Regions from separate parts of the Hoskinsella mucinilytica genome, predicted to be linked through region 2. Evidence: predicted binding sites of a transcription regulator. Region 2 holds the regulator's gene; each other region holds the start of a gene.

Region 1 (2,277 bases), on a different contig from region 2:
ATATCAAAACGGCATCTGAATTTGCGAATGAAACAGCAAGTAAAGATACTGAAAAAATCAAGTCACAGATAGAGATTGCAACAACGGAAAAGTTGGGGATTCCAAATGCTGAAATCGCTGTGAAAACTTGGGAACGCCAAAATATTCATATCAAAAAAGCAAGTGATGTAAAAAGTGATATTGAAGCATTCTTAAAGCAATTTCATATTGACACAACAGATGAGTTATATACCAAATAGGAGGAAATGATATGAGATATGCAATTACGATGGAACATCATGTCGTGTTCCAACATTTTGGAAAATGTCCATCCTTTCTATTAGTAGATATGGAAGAGCAAACCATTGTGTCTAAACAGATATTATCCAGTGGAGATCGTGGACATGGCGCATTGGCTGATTTGCTTGCTTCTGCAAACGTTTCTGTATTAATTTGCGGTGGTATCGGACAAGGCGCAAGAAATGCCCTTGCAGAAAAGGGAATTCAGATTATTGCCGGACAAAGTGGTAATGTTGACACCATCATTGATAAATTAAAAGATGGAACATTAAAAGATGATCCAAGTGGAAACTGCAACCATCATCATGAACATGAGGATGGACATGATTGCGGAAGCCATGAGGGAGGATGCCATCATTAAAAGTGACTGTGAACTGCAGTCATTTTTTCATAGATGGAGGTACTTATGAGATTGATCACAATAAGTAAAGAGGCGGAGCAATCAATTATGCGTTATCGGCAACTATGCTTTAAATATGGAGAACATTTGATACATGGTAGTGGGGAATTACAGGACTATAGCGATTTTATAAGCTGGTATGAATGGAATAAATTACACGAAAGTGTCAAAACCTTGCCACAGGGAAGAGTATGTTCAAAACAGTTTATGTTCGTGGAAGAAACACAAAACGAAGTCATAGGTATGCTAAATCTTCGATTATCCTTAAATGATTATTTGATGCAATATGGAGGTCATATCGGTTATAGTATACGACCAGATCAAAGAGGGCATGGCTATGCTAAAGAAATGCTTGCTATGGGATTGAATGTTTGTAAAAGCATGGATCTACATCGTGTATTACTAGTTTGTAATAAAAACAACATCGCAAGTGCGAAGACCATAAAAGCGTGTCATGGCATCTTGGAAAATGAAATACAAGATCATAAAGATGTACTACAACGTTATTGGATATCTTTGTAATAAAAGTGATGCTCCCTGATTTTGTAAATGATTTTATTGACGAAGCTTATCTATAAGTGACATCATTGATACATTCTTGAAATAACATTGGCTTTTCTATCATAAGATAAAGTAGTTCTTTTCACTTAGAGCAAGCTATATAAAGTACATTTTAAACTTTTGAAACTTTTTTTAGCAATCCTATTGCCAAAGTGCTAAAATTGAGTATAATATAATGTGTTAGCAGTTATGAACTGTGAGTGCTAAAATGATGAAGGAGGTATTTTGAGATGTTGAAACCATTACACAAGAACGTCATTTTAAAGAAGGATGAAGTAGAAAAGAAAACCGCAAGTGGTATTATTTTAACGGAGGCTAATAAGAACCAGCCAAGTATCGCTACTGTAGTAGCTGTTGGTCCAGACAGTGAAGCAGAGATCAAAGAACATGATCGTGTTGTTTATAAAGAATATTCTGGAACCAAAGTAGAAGTAGATGAAGTTGAATATATCATCATCGAAGATGAAGATATCTTAGCTGTTATGGCTTAATCAAGGAGGTAATGGAACATGGCAAAAGAAGTTCGTTTTTCAAAAGATGCAAGAGATGCAATGCTAAAGGGTGTGAATACACTAGCTGATGCAGTACGTGTTACCCTTGGACCAAAAGGACGTAATGTTGTATTAGAAAAAGAATACGGTTCACCACTTATTACAAATGATGGGGTTAGTATTGCGAAAGAAATTGAATTAGAAGATAAATTTGAAAACATGGGTGCTAAACTTGTTTATGAAGTAGCTAATAAAACAAATGATACTGCCGGTGATGGTACAACAACAGCAACCATTCTGGCACAAAGCATGATCAGCAATGGTCTTCGTCAAGTTGAAAAAGGCGCAAACCCTGTTTTGATGAGAGAAGGTATTGAGTATGCCAGCAAAGAAGTAGCAAAACATATTCTAGAAAAATCTCGTAAAGTTGAAACTAGCAACGATATTGCAAGTGTTGCTGCAATTTCAAGTGGTAGCAAGGAAATCGGTGATATCATTGCGGAGGCTATGGAAAAAGTCGGTAGAAATGGTGTCATTTCAGTTGAT
Region 2 (2,277 bases):
TATGGATATCTGTTTTCCATTCTATCGTATTCATATAAAAACCTTCTTTCTTCTATCTATTAGTATATGTATTTTTTTATCTCATGGATAACCATAGTATATAAAATATAGAAGCATTCTGCAATGATAAAGCCTTTCCTTTTATATAAGAAGATTTTTATTAGATTTTTTTTGGGATAAGAGCCTATGATAAGCACTTTTTCATTATTTTTCAGTATTTTAGCACTAAAAGGTTGACAGTGCTAAAATATTGTCATATACTATTAGCAGACATAGAGATGGAGTGCTAGAAGGGAGTGAAACAGCGATGACGGAAAGACAAGTGGCGATTTTCAAAGCAATCGTAGATGAGTTCACCAAAACGGCGGAACCGGTTGGATCAAAACGTCTGATGGATTTGTTGGATTTCACTTGTTCCAGTGCCACCATTCGAAATGAAATGGCTGCTCTTGAAGAAATGGGACTTCTTGAAAAAACACATACTTCAAGTGGAAGGATCCCAAGTAGTAAAGGATATCGTTTCTATGTTGAACATCTAATGGAGAAACAACTGGATGAAGGAATCAAGCATTCCTTACAGGCAGTGTTTACACAACGTCATTATTCCCTTGAAGAGATCGTTAGGAAAAGCTGTGATATCTTATCACAAATGACATCCTTAACATCTGTCGTATTAGGTCCCGATAGTAAGTATCAGACATTACAACATATTCAATTGGTTCCCTTAAATGAAAGAAGCGCAGTTGCGATATTCATTACAGATCATGGACATACCGAGAATAAGACGTTCCATTTTGGGCAAGATGTGGGTGTCAATGATATCAAGACCTGTTGTGACTTGTTGAATGATAAGCTAAGCGGTACACCGATCGGTGAGGTCGTTGCAAAGATGAAAGAAATACAACCACTATTAGCAAGTCATGTCGCAAGGCATGAGGTATTGTTTGAAGCATTTGTCAATGCGTTCATGAAATTTGCAAGTGACAATGTTTATTGCAGTGGACAAAGTAATATGCTTTATCAGCCAGAATTCGCAGATATCGAAAAGCTGAAAGAATTGATGAAGATGCTAGAGGATAGCAGCTTATTTCGTCAAATTGCCAATCATGATGGCAATGTCGCAATTCAAATCGGTGGAGATAATGACTTGATTCAGATTGATGATGTTGCTGTTGTCAGCAGTAAATTCAAGTTGAATGAGGAAGAACAGGGTGAGCTGATGATCGTCGGCCCGACCAGGATGCAATACAATCGTGTGGTCGCCTTGATGGAATATATGAGTAAAGTAATTGAAGACTTATACAAAGAAGAAAATCAATAGGAGGTCAACATGCAGGAAGAAAACGTAAACGAAAAAGATGTAGTCAATGAAGAAACCCAGCAAGAAACAGAAACAAATGAAGCGATGGAAGAAGAAGTAACACAGGAACAAACTGCTGAGGACAAAAAAGAAGAAAAGAAAAGTGCAAAGTTCGGAAAGAAAAAAAGAATCGAAGAGCTTGAAGAAGAAAATGCAAAGCTAAAAGAAGAGCTTGCAGCTAGTAAAAATGCTTTCTATAAGGCTTATGCGGATGCAGAAAACTTAAAGAAACGTCTACAAAGTGAAGCCGATAATGTAAGAAAATACCGTATTCAAGGTTTCGCCACAGAGGTGTTACCTGTCATCGATAATCTAGAACGTGCATTGGATGTGAAGGTAGATGATCCTAACATAAAGAACTATGCGAAAGGATTTGAAATGATCTACCAGCAGCTGGTGCATATTCTGGAAGTGGAAGGTGTCAAGGAAATCGAGGCAATGGATCAGCCATTTGATCCTAACTTCCATCAGGCTTTGATGCAGGAAAGCAAAGAAGGCGTAGAACCTGGTATGGTAATTGAAGTATTACAAAAAGGATATATGTTAAAAGATCGTGTATTACGTGCAACGCTTGTGAAAGTAAGCGAATAAAGGAGGAAACAATTATGAGTAAAATTATTGGTATCGACTTAGGAACAACAAACAGCTGTGTGTCTGTTATGGACGGTGGAGAATGTAAGGTTATTACAAATCCGGAAGGAAATCGTACAACACCATCAGTTGTAGCATACAAAAATGGAGAACGTATCGTTGGTGATGCAGCAAAACGTCAGGTAGTCACAAACAAAAATACAGTAAGCTCTATCAAACGTTTGATGGGTACAAATGAAAAAGTAGAATTAGAAGGAAAACAATATACACCTCAGGAAATCAGTGCCATGATCCTTCAGTATTTGAAAGGATATGCAGAAGATTAC
Region 3 (2,277 bases), on a different contig from region 2:
AGGTGCTTTCGCACCTTTTTGATTTGTTTTATTCGATTGGAATAAATTTTTTCTCTTCAACTTCTTTATGATCAATTTTCGGAATTACAACTTTTAATTCACCGTTTTCAAAACTAGCTTTGATATCAGCTTGTGTTACACCTTCACCAACATAGAAGTTACGAGAACAGCTTCCACTGAAACGTTCTTGGTGAATGATATTTCCTTTTTCATCTTTTTCCTCTTTGTTGGTGTTTCTAACAGCTCGGATATTCAGATAGCCGTTTTTTAACTCCATCTGAATATCTTCTTTTTGATAACCAGGTAATTCCATATCTAATAAATAGTTTCCGTCTTTCTCTTTGATATCAGTTTTCATATAGCTGCTTGTCTTAGAGAAGAATGGATCATAGAATAGATCCTCCATGTTATCATTAAAAATATCTGGTAGAAATTTCATATCCATCGCCTCCATTTTCTATATGTGTGAAAACCTACCTTGAATCTTAATACTAATCGATTGGGATAAAACGCTTTTCTTCTACTTTTTTAGGCGCTTCTTTTGGTACAATGATCTTTAATTCACCATTGCCGAAACTTGCCTTGATATCCTCGTGTGTGATATCTTCACCTACGTAGAAGCTTCTTGAACAACTACCGGAAAAACGCTCTTGACGAATGATGTTACCATCTTGATCTTTTTCTTCATTGTTGGATTGACGGCTTGCATTGATTGTCAAATAGCCTTCTTTCAATTCCATTTGAATGTCTTCTTTCTTGAATCCAGGCAACTCCATATCTAAGATGAAGTTTCCATCCTTTTCACGAATGTCTGTTTTCATCATACTGTGATCATGCATCATATCATCGAATGCGTCGTTAAATAAACCAGGAAATAATCTCATCATAATTGCCTCCTTTTATCAGATTGGATCTTATCCAATGAGTATCTTGAATCTACTTGGTAAGTCCTATTTCAACTTACATCTATATTATAACTCACTTTTTAGCACTGTCAATAGGAGAGTGCTAAAAAGTTGAAAAATTTATGATAGAAAAAAGAACCGAGGATGTCATCCTCAGTTCTCGTGATAAGTGTGATAGATTTCCTGAATTTCTTGTTTGATTTTTGAATCAATGTCTTTGATGATGAAATCAGGTTTTCCAGTATAATAGCCTTGTAAATAATCAACATGGAAGCTAATTAAGGTTTCCATTTCTTCTTTTGTTTCCACACCTTCTGCTATGACATAGGTATGCTTTTGGTGTGCAAAGCCTATGATATTCTTAACCATGAGCTGCCTATCATCATCATGATCAATATTATGAATCAATTCGATATCGATCTTGATGTAGTCTGCATTGATATTTAACAGAGTGGTATCGGAATTATAGCCACTACCAAAGTCATCAATTGCCATTTTACCGTTCCATCGTGCCATAAAATCTTGTTTTACTTGTAAATACTTATGTTCAATTTCATCCGTTTCGATTAATTCCACTACAAGATGAGGTAATTGTTTTGCATAGTTTGATTCTAATTCTTTGATCAGATCATCAAGCATCGGAATACTAGGAATAGAGTTGATAAATAGTTTTGCTTCCGAGAAAGGATGTTGTAGTGCTAAGTATTGCTTAATGGATTGTGTCCATGTCATATATTCCACACGATATAGTTGTGATTGAGCACGTGCTAATAACATCACATCCTGAGGTGAGGTTAGAATGTCACTTTGAGGTCGCATAAGTGCTTCAAAACCTAAGATACTACCGTCTTTTGCGCTGATGATCGGTTGAAATGCATAACGAACAAGGTTATCATCTAAAATGGTATTCAATTCCATACGACCACTCATCAGCATTTTATTATGCTGATACATTTCTTCATTGAAACAGCGTACGCTTCCTTTTTGGAAGTTTTTAGCATCATACATCGCAAAGTCCGCAAAATGTAGAAGATCATCATATGTCGAAGCATCTTTAGGATAATAAGCAATACCAACGGAAACTTTGATGTTACCTGTATCATGATTTGTAAACTTGATTTGTGTAGACATCATCTTTTTGTGGAGATTTTGTATGCTAGATAATAAAGCATCTTCATTTTTGAAATGATGATAGAATACAAGGAATTCATCACCTGCCATTCTAGCAGGAATACAATACTTTGTGTCTACTTGTTTCAATTGACTGGCAATGGCTTTGATCAATAAATCTCCACCATCATGTCCATAGGTATCATTCACGAATTTCAAGTTATCCAAATCCCATAAGACCATTCCACAAGTGCCAAGATTT

The links. The regulator HrcA, encoded in region 2, represses chaperone genes, less so after heat shock. The targets are predictions, from matches to a motif close to TTTTAGCACTNNNNNNNNNNNAGTGCTAAAA.
Region 1: the regulator HrcA is predicted to act here: its motif matches at 1,419-1,449, upstream of UGRO018_RS13690 (GroES family chaperonin).
Region 3: the regulator HrcA is predicted to act here: its motif matches at 984-1,014, upstream of UGRO018_RS01185 (Hsp20/alpha crystallin family protein).

Annotation. Positions count from the first base shown of each region.
Region 1 is NZ_JBEQZJ010000039.1:9,783-12,059, reverse strand. It holds gene UGRO018_RS13705 (hypothetical protein) at 1-239, shown strand, start outside; gene UGRO018_RS13700 (NifB/NifX family molybdenum-iron cluster-binding protein) at 251-640, shown strand; gene UGRO018_RS13695 (GNAT family N-acetyltransferase) at 686-1,201, shown strand; gene UGRO018_RS13690 (GroES family chaperonin) at 1,471-1,731, shown strand; gene groL (chaperonin GroEL) at 1,750-2,277, shown strand, end outside.
Region 2 is NZ_JBEQZJ010000041.1:7,973-10,249, reverse strand. It holds gene pgeF (peptidoglycan editing factor PgeF) at 1-34, opposite strand, end outside; gene hrcA (heat-inducible transcriptional repressor HrcA) at 308-1,321, shown strand; gene grpE (nucleotide exchange factor GrpE) at 1,331-1,951, shown strand; gene dnaK (molecular chaperone DnaK) at 1,966-2,277, shown strand, end outside.
Region 3 is NZ_JBEQZJ010000002.1:100,179-102,455, reverse strand. It holds gene UGRO018_RS01190 (Hsp20/alpha crystallin family protein) at 29-439, opposite strand; gene UGRO018_RS01185 (Hsp20/alpha crystallin family protein) at 492-884, opposite strand; gene UGRO018_RS01180 (bifunctional diguanylate cyclase/phosphodiesterase) at 1,059-2,277, opposite strand, start outside.